DNA from 2 places in the Stenotrophomonas sp. YJH_SMC_106-19 genome. Region 1 is predicted to be linked to the other one. Evidence: predicted binding sites of a transcription regulator. Region 1 holds the regulator's gene; the other holds the start of a gene.
The links. The regulator HrcA, encoded in region 1, represses chaperone genes, less so after heat shock. The targets are predictions, from matches to a motif close to TTNGCACTCNNNNNNNNNGAGTGCNAA.

Region 2: the regulator HrcA is predicted to act here: its motif matches at 2,567-2,593, upstream of AC5P5M_RS05855 (co-chaperone GroES).

Annotation. Positions count from the first base shown of each region.
Region 1 is NZ_JCAFRQ010000002.1:432,879-440,487, reverse strand. It holds gene dnaK (molecular chaperone DnaK) at 1-1,844, opposite strand, end outside; gene grpE (nucleotide exchange factor GrpE) at 2,051-2,566, opposite strand; gene hrcA (heat-inducible transcriptional repressor HrcA) at 2,630-3,694, opposite strand; gene recN (DNA repair protein RecN) at 3,809-5,470, shown strand; gene AC5P5M_RS09635 (LysR family transcriptional regulator) at 5,514-6,431, opposite strand; gene AC5P5M_RS09630 (SGNH/GDSL hydrolase family protein) at 6,529-7,609, shown strand, end outside.
Region 2 is NZ_JCAFRQ010000001.1:1,304,874-1,312,482, reverse strand. It holds gene AC5P5M_RS05870 (protein-disulfide reductase DsbD family protein) at 1-133, opposite strand, end outside; gene cutA (divalent-cation tolerance protein CutA) at 130-468, opposite strand; gene AC5P5M_RS05860 (endonuclease) at 537-2,327, opposite strand; gene AC5P5M_RS05855 (co-chaperone GroES) at 2,640-2,927, shown strand; gene groL (chaperonin GroEL) at 3,009-4,658, shown strand; gene AC5P5M_RS05845 (hypothetical protein) at 4,801-5,271, shown strand; gene AC5P5M_RS05840 (Fic family protein) at 5,264-5,992, shown strand; gene AC5P5M_RS05835 (serine hydrolase domain-containing protein) at 6,025-7,182, opposite strand; gene AC5P5M_RS05830 (MarR family winged helix-turn-helix transcriptional regulator) at 7,349-7,609, shown strand, end outside.

The DNA.
Region 1 (7,609 bases):
TCGGCGCCCGGGGCACCGCCCTGCTCTGCCGACGCTGCGGCGAACAGCGACTGGCCGGCTTCCTCCAGCACCTTCGACTTGGCTTCGATCTGTGCCTTGTCGTCGCCCTTCATCGCGGTTTCAAGATCGGCCAGAGCCGCTTCCACCTTGCCGATGACATCGCCGCCGACCTTGCTGCCGTGCTCGGTGATGGCGCTGCGGGTGCCGTGGATCAGGGCATCGGCCTGGTTGCGGGCCTGCACCAGTTCCTGGAACTTCTTGTCTTCTTCGCGGTTGGCTTCCGCGTCGGCGACCATGCGGGCGATCTCTTCCTCGGACAGGCCCGAGCCGGCCTTGATCTCGACCTTCTGTTCCTTGTTGGTCTTCTTGTCCTTGGCCGACACATGCAGGATGCCGTTGGCGTCGATGTCGAAGGACACTTCCACCTGCGGCAGGCCACGCGGCGCCGGCTCGATGCCGGACAGGTCGAACTTGGCCAGCGACTTGTTGAAGCGGGCCTGTTCGCGCTCACCCTGCAGCACGTGCACGGTCACGGCCGACTGGTTGTCCTCGGCGGTGGAGAACACCTGCGAGGCCTTGGTCGGGATGGTGGTGTTCTTCTCGATGATCTTGGTGAACACGCCGCCCATGGTTTCGATGCCCAGCGACAGCGGGGTCACGTCCAGCAGCAGCACGTCCTTGACGTCGCCGCCCAGCACGCCACCCTGGATCGCCGCACCCAGTGCCACGGCTTCGTCCGGGTTGACGTCCTTGCGCGGCTCCTTGCCGAAGAACTCGGTCACCGCCTGCTGCACCTTCGGCATGCGGGTCTGGCCGCCGACCAGGATCACTTCGCTGATGTCGCTCGAACGCAGGCCGGCATCGTTCAGGGCGACGCGGCACGGCTCGATCGACTTCTTGATCAGGTCTTCCACCAGCGCTTCCAGCTTGGCGCGGGTCAGCTTGATGTTCAGGTGCTTCGGACCCGACGCGTCAGCGGTGACGTACGGCAGGTTCACTTCGGTCTGCTGGGCGCTGGACAGCTCGATCTTGGCACGCTCGGCAGCGTCCTTCAGGCGCTGCAGAGCCAGCGGATCCTTGCGCAGGTCGATGCCCTGGTCCTTGTTGAACTCTTCCACCAGGTACTCGATGACGCGGTTGTCGAAGTCTTCGCCGCCCAGGAAGGTGTCGCCGTTGGTGGCCAGCACTTCGAACTGCTTCTCGCCGTCGACGTTGGCGATCTCGATCACCGAGACGTCGAAGGTACCGCCGCCCAGGTCGTACACAACGATCTTGCGATCCTTGTTGTCGCCCTTGTCCAGGCCATAGGCCAGCGCGGCCGCGGTCGGCTCGTTGATGATGCGCTTGACGTCCAGGCCCGCGATGCGGCCAGCATCCTTGGTGGCCTGGCGCTGGCTGTCGTTGAAGTAGGCCGGCACGGTGATGACCGCTTCGGTGACCTTCTCACCGAGGAAGTCCTCGGCGGTCTTCTTCATCTTCTCCAGTACCTTGGCCGAGATTTCCTGCGGCGCCATCTTCTTGGCATCGCTGGTGGCCACCCACGCATCACCATTGTCATGGGCGAGGATGCTGTACGGGACGTGGGCGATGTCCTTCTGCACCTCGGCGTCGGTGAACTTGCGGCCGATCAGGCGCTTCACCGCGTAGAAGGTGTTCTTCGGGTTGGTCACCGCCTGGCGCTTGGCCGAGGCACCGACCAGGACTTCGCCGTCCTTGGTGTAGGCGACGATCGACGGGGTGGTGCGATCGCCTTCCGAATTCTCGATGACGCGGGCCTTGCCGCCGTCCATGATCGCCACGCACGAGTTGGTGGTGCCGAGGTCGATACCAATGATCTTGCCCATGGGGGAGACTCCTGAGAAATGCTGTGTGGATGTCAGTCCGGCCGCTCGGCCGGTGGATGAATGGGATGTGGGGGAGGCTCGTGGAACATTCAAGCCATCTCCCGAACGCTGTGTTCAGCCGTTCAAGGTTCGCCGGGCATTGCCCGGCGATGACGATCCGGGGGTAGCGCCGGGCCATGCCCGGCGGCCGCTCCCGGATCGACCGCTCAGTCGGCGGCCACCACCACCAGCGCCGGCCGCAGCAGGCGCTCGTTGAGCAGATAGCCCTTCTGGAACACGGTCACCACGCTGCCCGGGGCGGCGTCCGGGGCCGGCACCTGGCTGATCGCCTGGTGGTGCTCCGGGTTGAACGGCTGGCCGGTCGGGTCAATCAGGACCAGGCCGTTATCGGCGGCGACCTTCAGCAACTGCTTGTAGGTCAGCTCCAGGCCCTCGCGCAGCGGGTGCGGGTCGTCGCCGGCGGCCTTCAGGCCGGCATCCAGGCTGTCGAACACGGGCAGCAGTTCGCCCAGCAGCTTCTCGTTGGCGAACTTGCGGGCCTGCTCGATGTCGCGGGCCACGCGCTTGCGCTGGTTCTCCAGGTCGGCGCGCTCACGCAGCGCATCGGCCCTGACCTGCTCGACTTCCGCGCGCAGGCGCTCCACTTCGTCATTGACGCCTGCTGCGGCGGCCGCGTCGGCGGCGCTCTGCTGGGATTCGAAATCTGGATGTTCGTGGTTCATGTCTGGGTCCCTGGCGGTCACTCCCCGCCTCCACCCACCCTAGTGTGGGCGGGATGCTGCGTTTCAAGCGTCCGCGGCACCGGATCCGCGCCCGGTCGGTGAAAAGGCCGCGCCCAGCACGTCGGCGGTGGCCTGTACCAGCGGGATCATGCGGTCGTAGGCCATCCGCTTCGGCCCGATCACCCCCAGCACGCCCAGCACCTGCCCATTGGCCGCATACGGGGCGGTCACCAGCGAAACCCCCTGCAGCGGCATCATCCCGGTCTCTTCGCCGATGAAGATGCGCACGCCCGGGGCCTGGATGGTCCGCTCCAGCAGCTGCAGGATCTCGCGCTTGCTGGAGAACAGCTCGAACAGTTCACGCAGGCGCTCCAGGTCGGACAGGTCTTGGACCCCCATCAGGCGGGTCTGGCCCGCCACCAGCATGTCGTCGGCCGCGGGCTGCAGGGCCTGCTCGGCCAGTTCGATGCTGTGCGCCAGCAGCTGCTCCAGCTCGGAACGGGCATCGCGCAGCTCCAGCAGCAGGCGCGCCCGGATCTCCGCCAGCGGCAGCCCGGCGAAATGGGCGTTGAGGTAATTGGCGACCTGCTCCAGCTGGCCCGGGGCGAAGTCCTGGCGGGTTTCGATCACCCGGTTCTGGACCTCGTTGTCGGCGAACACCAGGATCGCCAGCACCCGGCGGCCGTCCAGCGCCACGAAATCGATCTGGCGGAAGGCGAACTGCTCGCGCCGCGGCGCGCTGACCACGCCGACGAAGTGGCTCATCGCCGACAGCAGCTCGGAGGCACTGCCGAGCAGGGCCTGGGTGCTGCCGCCACCGGCCAGTTCCTGGCGCAAGCGGGCCAGCTCGCCCTCGCCCGGCGGCTGCATCTGCAGCAGGCTGTCGACAAACACCCGGTAGCCATGCGCGGTCGGGATCCGCCCGGCGGAGGTATGCGGCGACGCCAGCAGGCCCAGGTCCTCCAGGTCGCCGAGGATGTTGCGGATGGTGGCCGGACTGACTTCCAGCCCGGCCACGCGCGCCAGCGTCTGCGAGCCCACGGGCTCACCATCCTGGATGTGGCGCGCGATCAGCGTGCGCAGCAGATGGCGCGCGCGCGGGGCGAGTTGGTCGGCGGAACCGTGCATGGAATCAACCTGTGAGACACGGAGACTAGATAATGGCGCCGGATCACCTTGGCAAGCCATTGGACCGCCCGCGTGCGCGTGCTAGCGTTGCGCGGCTCAGCTACCCCCAGACCCATGCTCAGACACCTATCGATCAAGGATTTCGCCGTCGTCCGCGCCACCGAACTTGAATTCGGGCCTGGCATGACCGTGGTTTCAGGCGAGACCGGCGCCGGCAAGTCGCTGATGGTCGACGCGCTGGGCTTCCTGTCCGGCCTGCGCGCCGACAGTGGCGTGGTCCGCCACGGTGCCGCCCGTGCCGAGCTGTCGGCCGAGTTCGCGCTGGAGCATCTGCAGGCCGCACGCCAGTGGCTGGCCGACAACGAGCTGGACGATGAGGACCAGTGCCAGCTGCGCCGCGTGATCCGCGCCGACGGCGGTTCGCGGGCCTGGATCAACGGCCGCCCGGTCACCCTCGCCCAGCTGGGCGAACTGGCCGCGCTGCTGGTGGAAATCCACGGCCAGCATGAACAGCAGGCCCTGCTGGCGCGTCCTTCCCAGCTGGCCCTGCTCGATGCCTATGCCGGCAACGAGGAAGAGCGCCGTCAGGTCCGCCGCGCCGCAGCCGCCTGGCAGGCACTGGTCGATGAATCCCTGGCGCTGTCGCAGCAGGGCGACGTCAGTGACCGTATCGGTTTCCTCGAGCATCAGCTGCGCGAACTGGACCGTGAGGATCTGGAGCCCGAATCGATCCTCGCGCTGGGCGCCAGTCATCGGCGCCAGGCCCATGCCAGCGCGCTGCTGACCGCCTGCCAGGCCGCCAGCAACCAGCTCAACGGCGACGAGGGCAGCTCGGCGCTGGATCAGCTGCAGCAGGTGCGGCACGAACTGGCCCGGCTGATCGAACACGACCCGCGCCTGGGCGAGGTGGACAGCCTGATCGAAAACGCGTCGATCCAGCTGCACGAAGCCCTGTCACTGCTCGACCGCGTGCACGACGACCTGGATGCCGACCCCGAACAGTTCGAGGAGAACGAGCGCCGTCTCGGCCGCCTGCACGACCTTGCGCGCAAGCATCGCGTGCCGATGGACGAACTGGGCGCGCAGCGCGAGCGCATGCATGCCGAAGTGGAGCAGCTGCGCGGCGCAGACGAACGGCTGCAGCGCCTGGCCGGCGAGATCGACAAGGCCGCGGCCGCCTGGCGGGTGCAGGCCGAAGCACTGACCGCAAGCCGGCGCAGTGCGGCGGCCGCGCTGTCGACCACCACCACCGGCATCATCGCCGAGCTGGGCATGGGCGGTGGCCAGTTCCTGATCGAGCTGGAACCCCAGGACGGCGGCAAGCCCGACCCGCAGGGCGCCGAACGCGTGGAGTTCCTGGTCGCGGCCAACGCCGGTCAACCACCACGCGCCCTGCGCAAGGTGGCCTCGGGTGGCGAACTGTCGCGCATCTCGCTGGCAATCGAAGTGGCCGCGCTCGACCTGGACGCCGTGCCGACCATGGTGTTCGACGAAGTCGACTCGGGCATCGGTGGCGCGGTGGCCGACATCGTCGGCCAGAAACTGCGCGCCCTTGGCGAGAAGCGCCAGGTGCTGTGCGTGACCCACCTGCCGCAGGTCGCGTCCAAGGGCCATGCCCACTACCGGGTCAGCAAGGCACCGGTGGAAGGCATGACCCAGAGTGCGGTGGAGAAGCTGGACCTCAAGGCACGCGAGGAAGAACTGGCACGCATGCTCGGTGGCGTCGAAGTGAGCAAGGAAGCGCGCGCGGCCGCCCGCAAGCTGCTGCAGGTCTGACGCCGGCGGCGTCGAGCGACGCCCGGTCCGTCCCACCGCAGGTTCACCCCAGCGGCCGCGCCAGATCCACCGTTTCCACCAGGAAATCCAGGAACGCACGCACCCGCAGCGGCAGATAGCCACCCTGCCCCAGGAATACCGCGTGCACCTCTTCCAGATCGCCGGGATTGGCCTCTTCCAGCACCGGCAGCAGCCGCCCGGCCGCTATGTCGTCCCTGACCTGGAACGCGGCCAGCCGGGCCAGCCCGAGCCCTCCCAGCACCAGCTGCCGCAGGGCATCGCCGTTGCTGGCGCGCGCATTGCCGCTGGTGGGCACGCGCAGCACCTGGCCGCCCTGCAGCAGCGGCCACCCCTGCATCGCCCGCGCATGGCCGATGTCCAGCCGGTTGTGCGTCTGCAGGTCGTCGACGTTGCCAGGCAGACCGTGTCGCTGCGCATAGCCGGGTGAGGCCACGATCATCATCCGCGTCGCCCCCAACCGTCGTGCCACCAGGCTGGAACTCTTCAGCGGACCGGCCCGCACGGCCACATCGGTGCGCTGCTCGAGCAGATCGATCACTTCATCGGTCAGGGTCAGGTCCACCCCCACCTGCGGGTGCTGCTGCAGGAACATGGGCAGCAACGGCAGCAGGAAATGCTGGCCGAAGGGCACGTTGGCATTCACCCGCAGCCGCCCGCGCGGTTCGGCATGCGCGCTCGCACAGCGCTCGGCCTCTTCCAGGTCAGCAAGCACGCGCAGCCCGCGCTCGTAGAAGGCGCAGCCCTCCGGGGTCAGCTGCAGCTGGCGGGTGGATCGCTGCAGCAGGCGCGTGCCCAGCCGCTGCTCCAGCCGCGCCACCAGCTTGCTGACCGCCGAGGGCGTCATGTCCAGGCTGCGGGCCGCCGCGGAGAATCCGCCGGTTTCGATCACCCTCACGAACACTTCCAGCTCGCCGGAGCGATTGATGTCGGGTCGCGCCATGGTGATGAATCCAGTTCACAGATGATTATCCAGGCGCAGTCTAGTTCACAGAAAGCGGCAGGGACACCATGGCCCCTCCTTCCGACGGACCCTTCCGATGAACCGCCTGAGCACGTTGACCACCGCTGCCCTGCTCACCCTGTCCGCAGCAGCCAGCGCCACGGCCGCCCCTCCCCGGCACTGGGTGGCCAGCTGGCAAGCCAGTCCACAACCGGTTTGGCAGGCAGACTTCCTGTTTCCGACGCTGATCCCCGCAGAGCTGGCCGACCAGACCTTCCGCCAGACCGTCCGCATCAGCCTGGGCGGCTCGCGCCTGCGTGTCCGCTTGAGCAACGCCTACGGGACACAGCCACTGCGGGTGGGCCGGGCCACCCTGGCGGCACATCCGGGCGAGGTGCCGCAGGCGCTGACCTTCGATGGCCAGCCCGGCGTGCTGATCGCGCCTGGCCAGGACCGGCTCAGCGACGCGCTGCCACTGCCCACGCGCAACCTTCAGTCGCTGCAGGTCAGCATCCATCTGCCACAGCCCACGCCGCTGCGGACGTTCCACTGGGAGGGCCGGCAGACCAGTTGGATCGCGCCGGGTGACCAGAGCCTGGCTGCGGACCTGGACCGGGCCCGCAGCACCACGGCCCGCCTGCTGCTGTCCGGCATCGACGTCGAAACCGCAGCCCGCGCGCGCAGCGTGGTGGTGATCGGCGACTCGATCACCGATGGCGCAACGGCCAGCCTCGACCAGGACCAGCGCTGGACCGACCATCTCGCCGCACGGCTGGCACCGCAGGGAGTCGCAGTGGTCAACGCCGGCATCTCCGGCGGACGCCTGCTGCGCGACGGCATGGGGGAATCCGCCCTGGCCCGCTTCCCGCGCGATGTCCTCGACCAGCCCGGTGTCGCCAGTGTGATCGTGCTGATCGGCATCAACGACATCAGCTGGCCGGGCACAGCGTTCGCGCGCGACCAGGCCCGGCCCGGGCTCGCCGAACTGCAGGCCGGCTATCGCAGCCTGGCCGGACAGGCCCATCGCCATGGACTGCGCATTGTCGGCGCAACCCTGCCGCCGTTCGCCGGTGCCCTGCCCGGCACCCCGCTGGACGACTACTACCAGCCGGACAAGGACGCACTGCGCCAGCAGCTCAATGCCTGGCTGCGGCAGGACAGCCCATTCGATGCGGTGA
Region 2 (7,609 bases), on a different contig from region 1:
GCTCCGGCGCACTGGCGGTGAGCGCGAACGCCTGGTCCACCGGCAGCAGATCTTTCTCGTCCAGGGCGAATGCAGGCAGGGCCAGCGAGAGCAGGGCGCACAGCGCGGCGGCACGGGCAAACAGATTCATCAAGCGGTGTCCTCCCGGGTCTGCGCCCGGATCCAATCCAGATAGGCCGGCAGTCCGGCCCGGGCTTCGACCGCGATGCACTCGGGGAGTTCATACGGATGCAGTTCGACGATCCGTGCCATCGCTGCCTCCACGCGGCTGGCCGTAGTCTTCACCAGCAGCTGCAGCTCGGCATCGGTAGTGACCTCGCCCTGCCAGCGGTAGGTCGACTGCGCCCCTTCCAGGCGCGTCACGCAGGCGGCCAGGCGCTCGCCGACCAGCGCATGCGCGATGCGCTCGGCACTGGCCCGGTCCGGGCAGGTGGTCAACAGCAGCAGGACGGGATCGACGGTCGGCATGACCGTCGAGTATAGGGCCGCCGCCGGATCAAGGTCCGGCGGCGGCGATGGACCGCTGCGTTGCGCGGTCAGTTGGCCAGCTGGCAGGTCGCCGGCTTGGCCGAGGTGAACAACGCCGGCGTCGCCCACTCGGGGTGGTCGATGAACGGGTTGCGGTTGCCCTGGAAGCTGTAGATCACGTCGTTGCGCGCGCGCTCGGCGTCGTCCGGCGGATCGGACAGATGCCAGTCGATCAGGGTCGAGAGCAGGCCCATGTAGGCCGGCGAACTGCTGGTCCTGACGATCCGGCTGCGGTCGTCGGTCAGCTCCAGGTCCGGCTCGGACTGGCCGGTGGCTGCATCCTTGCCGCCCTCGTAGCGGATCGCCATGTACATCACCGCGCGCGCCATGTCGCCCTTGCGATGGCCCCACACCTCGAAGGTGCCGGTGTTGCCGTCCGGCGTGCGCACCCAGTTGGAATTGCCCGGGTAGCCGCCGCTGCCGCCGCCATGGCCGTTGTTGGCCTCGGTGGCGCGCTCGCCACAGTTGGCATCGCACTTGCCGAACGGCTTGTTGCCGCGGTCGGCATTCCACTGCGCATCGGTCAGGTACAGCATGTGGGTGTCGGTGTAGGGCGCGTAGGGCAGGCCCTTGTCGCCGGTGGTGCTGGCAAAGCCCAGCGAGTTCGGCCAGGTGTGCTCGCGGTTGTAGGTCAGGCCGCTGCCCGTGCCAGCGCGATCGCTGACCTTGGCGTAGCTGCGGTTGCGATAGGCGTCGAGGATGCGGTTGGGATTGTTCGGATCCTCGTCGGCGATCTCCAGGATGGTCCAGGTGCTGGTGCCCGACCCGCTGTACGGATAGGCGGTGTGGCCCTTGATGGTCGCGTGCAGCGAGCAGCGCAGCTGGCTCGGGCTGGAGGTGTTGACCCTGGAGTAGTAGCCCGCCGGTACGCCGGGATTGCCCGGATCGGGGTTGCCCGTGGCGCTGGCCACGGTGAAGGCGATGCGGCTGTCGGCAGCCGGATGCGCGCCCTGCAGGTCGGTGATGCGCGCGGCGCGGATGTCGAAGCGGCAGGCCTCACCGGCCACCAGCGCGGTGTTGGTGGACAGCTTCACGCTCCTGCCGCTGGCCGGGTGGGTCAGCGGTACGCTGCCGGAGGCGCCGCAGCTCAGCGCGAAGGCGCCGCTGGCCAGGTTCACCGTCTCGCTGAACACCACTTCCAGATCGGCCGCGGCCGGGAACGTGCTGCTGCCCTGGGCGGGGGTGGTGGTGGACACCGATGGCGGCGTATTGGGACCGGGCGTACCCCCACCGCTGAAGGTCTGGCCGTTGTTGCAGCTGCCGAAGGTGTGCGTCGCCGATTCGGCCCAAGTGAAGTGGGCGTACTGGCTGCCGCTGCCCGTCAGCTGCAGTGAGGTGCCAGGGGCCGTGCTGTTGGTCTCGGCCACCGGAATGTTCTGGCTGGTCATGCCTGCGGCAGGACCGCCGGAGGCAGTGATCGTGCCCTCATAGCTGAGGAACTGGACCACCTTGCCGCTGGCGTCGACCAGCGCGATGCCGTCGTTGGGGCCGTTCTGGATGCCGTTGGTCGGATAGCTGACCACGGCCAGGGTGGCGCTGCCGCACCCGGCGGCGCTGCCGGCAGGGACGGCCGTGTTGGCGTACACCGAAGCGGCCGACGGCGTGCTGCCGTTGTAGAGATACAGCCGATAGCCGGACAGATCCTCGCCGGCGGTGGCCACGACCTCGATCGCCTCGCCGACGTCACCGGCTGCGGTGCTGTCGTCGTAATGCAGTTCGTTGATGAAGACCTCGGCCTGGGCCGGCGCGGTGGCCAGGGCCAGCACGCAGGCGGTGGCGAGCGGGGACAGCAATCGCATCGACGACTCCTTGTGATTGGGAATGCGCGGCCGAGCCTAAGGCCGATCCAGTGACACTTTGTCGTAAATGAACGTCAGATATCTGACAGTGCGACGTTGGTCACCTAATTCGGGGCCACCCCACCGCACTGCCGCAGCGTCCGGCGCGGAAACTTTTTTCGCGACGCCCCTTGAAAGCCTCCCGGGGGGCTCCATCTCTGCCGTGCTCCCGACCTTGTCGGGTTTCTTCACGTGCGGTTCTGGCACTCGCCTGGTGCGAGTGCTAACATCGCCGGACTTTTTTAGACCAATCAATCACTTAAGAGGTCTCCTATGAGCATCAAGCCGCTGCACGACCGCGTTGTGGTCAAGCCGATCGAAGCCGACGAAATCTCCGCCGGTGGCATCGTCATCCCCGACTCGGCCAAGGAAAAGTCCACCAAGGGTGAAGTCGTGGCCGTCGGCCCCGGCAAGCCGCTGGACAACGGCAGCGTGCGCGCGCCGTCGCTGAAGGTCGGTGACAAGGTCATCTACGGCCAGTACGCCGGCAGCTCGTACAAGAGCGAAGGCGTCGAGTACAAGGTCCTGCGCGAAGACGACGTGCTCGCCGTCATCGGCTGAGCCCCGCCGCGACCTGTTTCAACCTGATCCCCACATCCCAGCCGCCGGGCACGGCCCGGCGCGACCAATGAGGTAATTGCAATGGCTGCCAAGGATATCCGTTTCGGTGAAGACGCCCGTTCGCGCATGGTGCGCGGCGTCAACGTTCTCGCCAATGCCGTCAAGGCCACCCTCGGCCCGAAGGGCCGCAATGTCGTGCTCGAGAAGAGCTTCGGCGCCCCGACCATCACCAAGGACGGCGTCTCCGTCGCCAAGGAAATCGAACTGGCTGACAAGTTCGAGAACATGGGCGCGCAGATGGTGAAGGAAGTTGCTTCGCGCACCAACGACGACGCCGGCGACGGCACCACCACCGCCACCGTGCTGGCCCAGGCCCTGATCCGCGAAGGCGCCAAGGCCGTTGCTGCCGGCATGAACCCGATGGACCTCAAGCGCGGTATCGACAAGGCCGTCGTGGCTGCCGTCACCGAGCTGAAGAACATCTCCAAGCCGACCGCTGACGACAAGGCGATCGCCCAGGTCGGCACCATCTCGGCCAACTCGGACGAGTCGATCGGCCAGATCATCGCTGACGCGATGAAGGAAGTCGGCAAGGAAGGCGTGATCACCGTTGAAGAAGGCTCGGGCCTGGACAACGAGCTGGACGTGGTCAAGGGCATGCAGTTCGACCGCGGCTACCTGTCCCCGTACTTCATCAACAACCAGCAGTCGCAGACCGCTGACCTGGATGACCCGTTCATCCTGCTGCACGACAAGAAGATCTCCAACGTCCGTGACCTGCTGCCGGTGCTGGAAGGCGTCGCCAAGGCCGGCAAGCCGCTGCTGATCGTGGCCGAGGAAGTCGAAGGCGAAGCGCTGGCGACCCTGGTGGTCAACACCATCCGTGGCATCGTCAAGGTCGTGGCCGTGAAGGCCCCGGGCTTCGGCGATCGTCGCAAGGCGATGCTGGAAGACATGGCCGTGCTGACCGGCGGCACCGTGATCTCCGAAGAAGTGGGCCTGTCGCTGGAGAAGGCCACCATCAAGGACCTGGGCCGCGCCAAGAAGGTGCAGGTCTCCAAGGAGAACACCACCATCATCGACGGCGTGGGCGACAAGGCTGCGGTCGAATCGCGCGTTGCGCAGATCAAGACCCAGATCCAGGACACCTCCTCGGATTACGACCGCGAGAAGCTGCAGGAACGCGTGGCCAAGCTGGCTGGCGGCGTTGCCGTGATCAAGGTGGGTGCGTCCACCGAAATCGAAATGAAGGAAAAGAAGGATCGCGTCGACGACGCCCTGCACGCTACCCGTGCAGCCGTTGAAGAAGGCGTGGTTCCGGGCGGCGGCGTTGCACTGGTCCGTGCGGTCACCGCGTTGGCCGGCCTGAAGGGCGCCAACGAAGACCAGAACCACGGCATCCAGATCGCCCTGCGCGCGATGGAAGCCCCGCTGCGCGAGATCGTCGCCAACGCCGGCGAAGAGCCGTCCGTCATCGTCAACAAGGTCAAGGAAGGCAGCGGCAGCTTCGGCTACAACGCCGCCACCGGTGAGTTCGGCGACATGCTGCAGTTCGGCATCCTGGACCCGACCAAGGTGACCCGTTCGGCGCTGCAGAACGCGGCCTCGATCGCTGGCCTGATGATCACCACCGAAGCCATGGTTGCCGAAGCTCCGAAGAAGGACGAGCCGGCCCTGGGCGGCGCCGGTGGCATGGGCGGCATGGGTGGCATGGGCGGCATGGACTTCTAAGGTCCGCTGTTCCCGATGAAGTGAAAAACCCCGCCGCAAGGCGGGGTTTTTTTTGTGGGCGGCTGGGGGCAGGCCGGACGCCTGGATGATGCTTAAGTTATTGATACATGGCGCCTTAATTCGGATGTGCTAGCATGGTTACATGGATATCAAGGGCCGGATCCTGCGCCAGATTGACCCTGCTAGGCCGGGGGTTTTCTTGCGTTCCGAGTTCAATGATCTGGGTGGACGTACGCAGGTCACTGAAGCCTTGCGGGCCTTGGTTGAGAGCCACCAGCTTGAGCGTCTTGAGCGCGGTATCTATGCGCATCCGGGCACTGTGGCGCGGCTCGGACGCGCTGGTCTTCTGGCAACGAAAGAGCATGGATCGGCGCGCGGCAACGTTGTTACGGCGATTACCAAATTGGCGCGTCGGCTCGCCAAACGTGAAGGCGTACAGTACGCGGCGCGTTACATGGATAGCTGGGCCAGTGCAGTGACATCACTGGCGGGCGACACCGTGCAGAGTGATGACACCGATGATCTGCTGGTCGCATTGACCCGCGAGGACAAGCTCTCCGGTCAGGAAATGGTAAAGCTGGTGATGGCGCATCACAGGCTCAAAGGTGTTTGATCCGTTCGGTGACTATGAGGCGGTGGGATACCTGCGAAATCATGCAGGCGAGAAAGACCTTGAGTTGATCAAGATCGCGGAGCATCAATTGTTTCGCGCTCAGCTGCCCAAGGCCTTGAAGTATCTCGAGCAAGCTGCGCATATCGACTATGCCGCCTTCCTCAGGGTCCATCAGATTCTGTTCGAAGGCCTGTACCCGTGGGCGGGAATGGACCGCGCAACGGTCGCGCCAGACAAGCACGTAACCAAGGGGCACGTTCACTTCTGTCATCCATTCGAGTCCCAGCGGGCAGTGGTGCATGCGCTACATCTGGCGCAGGAGAAGGGGCGGATCGCTGATGCACCGGGTCTCATCATGGGATTGTTCGCATACGCCCATCCCTTTCTCGATGGCAATGGGCGCGCGATGCTACTGGTGCACGCAGAGCTCTGTCATCGCGCCGGGTTTTCAGTGAACTGGACTGCTACCCGGAAAGATTCTTATCTCGCCGCATTGACTGCGGAAATCGAGTCGCCGGACCAAGGGCATCTTGACGGATACCTGCGGCCCTATATTGGCCCGCAACTCGATCGTCATGTGTGGTCCCAACGTATCGATGGGCTCCGCGGATTGGATGGAGTACGCACAGGTGAAGACCAGGTTGCAGCGTATGAAGATCCAGCTGTCGCTGCTGGGTACGACGCGTTCGATCAAGCCCGCAATTACCACATTCCGGAGTAGTGGCCCCCGCCGCGAGGTGGGGATCTTTGTCGTCATCTGACAAAGCTCTTGTTGCCGTATTCCCAATCCCACGGCACCCCCGTCTCGCCCAGCACGAAGCGCACCAGTGCCGGAAAGGTCGCTTCGGCGCGCACATCGTTGCCCAGGAACACTACGCAGCGTTGGCCTTGTTCGACGCACACCAGCGTGTTGCCCACCGCATCGTCATGTCCGCCCTTGTAGAAGCCTGCGCCCTGTGGACCGGTGAATGTCACCACGCCCAGTCCCGCAGCCAGGTTTCTGCGCCGCTGCGCCACCGGCAGTTCCGGCTGCAGCGTCGGGAACTGGCTGGCGGTGGTGATCGGCAGCTGCGGCCGCACCAGCTCCCGGCGCATCGATGCCGACAGCCCCTGGCCACTGACATAGCCGGCCGCGAAATTGCCCATGTCGGCGATGGTCGTGTCCATCGAACCGGCGGCACGCACGCGGCTGCGTTCATCGTGCGGTTCCGTCGTGCCTTCGGCGGTCCAGCCGTCGGCCAGATTCGTGGCGAAATCCTCGCGCCACATCATGCTGGTGCGGGGCATGCCGAAGCGGTCGAATACGCGCTGCTGCATGAGCGTACCCACGTCCAGGCCCAGCCCGCGCTCCAGCACGAACTGCAGCAGGATCAGGCCTTCGCCGGAATAGCCATAGCGGCTGCCCGGATCGAAGTGGAATTTCAGTCTTCCGTCCGGCTCCAGGAATGCAAAGTTGGCAAAGCCGCTGGCATGGTTGAGCAGCAGGCGCGGGGTCAGCCGGCGCCAACGTTCGTCGCCGGCCAGCACGGTGTAATCGGCGTACTTCTTCGGCTCGGCCGGATAGTCCGGTAGCGGTCTGTCCAGCGCGCTGGCGATGCTGGCATCCAGATCGATCACCTTGTCCTGTGCAAGCTGCGCGATCAGGTGGCCGAAGGCCATCTTGGTCAGCGATGCCGCATACATCACCGTGTCGGTCTGTAGCGGTTCGCCGGCAGCGTTGCGCTCGCCATAGGCGGCGACGTGCACGACCTTGCCACCGTCGACGACGGCCACTGCCATCCCGCGGACGTGGGCGACCTGCATCAGGCGCTTGGCTTCGGCATCGATCCGGGCCGGGGAGGGCACGGGAGGGGGAGCGGCCATTACGGCGGCGGGGAACAGCGTCAGCAACAGCAGGACGGCACGGCGCATGCGTGGAACTCCTGGCGGGACGTGGCGCGATGCTACCGCAGCTTCGGCTGCTTGCAGCCCCCTGCGCGAGGAGTGCGCCCGGCCGGGCCCGGCGGCAGGCCCCGTAGGTGTTGCGCTCCATCCCGTCATGAATATGATTAGGCACCTAAACATATTGGAAATCACCGTGCTTGAGGCAAAACATGGCGCCCTTCTGGATGAGGCCCGGCGACGTGGCCACGCCAATGTCGCCCTCCTGCATCTGTGCTTCCAGCTGCTGTCGCTGTCCTCGGCGATCGATCGCGACTGCGCCAGCCGGCTGGCACCGCACGGGCTCAGTGAGGGCCGCTTCATCGTGCTGTTCCTGCTGCACGGTGCCGGCGGCACACTGTCGCCGCATGCGCTGGCCGAGCGCGCCGGCGTCACCCGCGCCACCATCAGCGGCCTG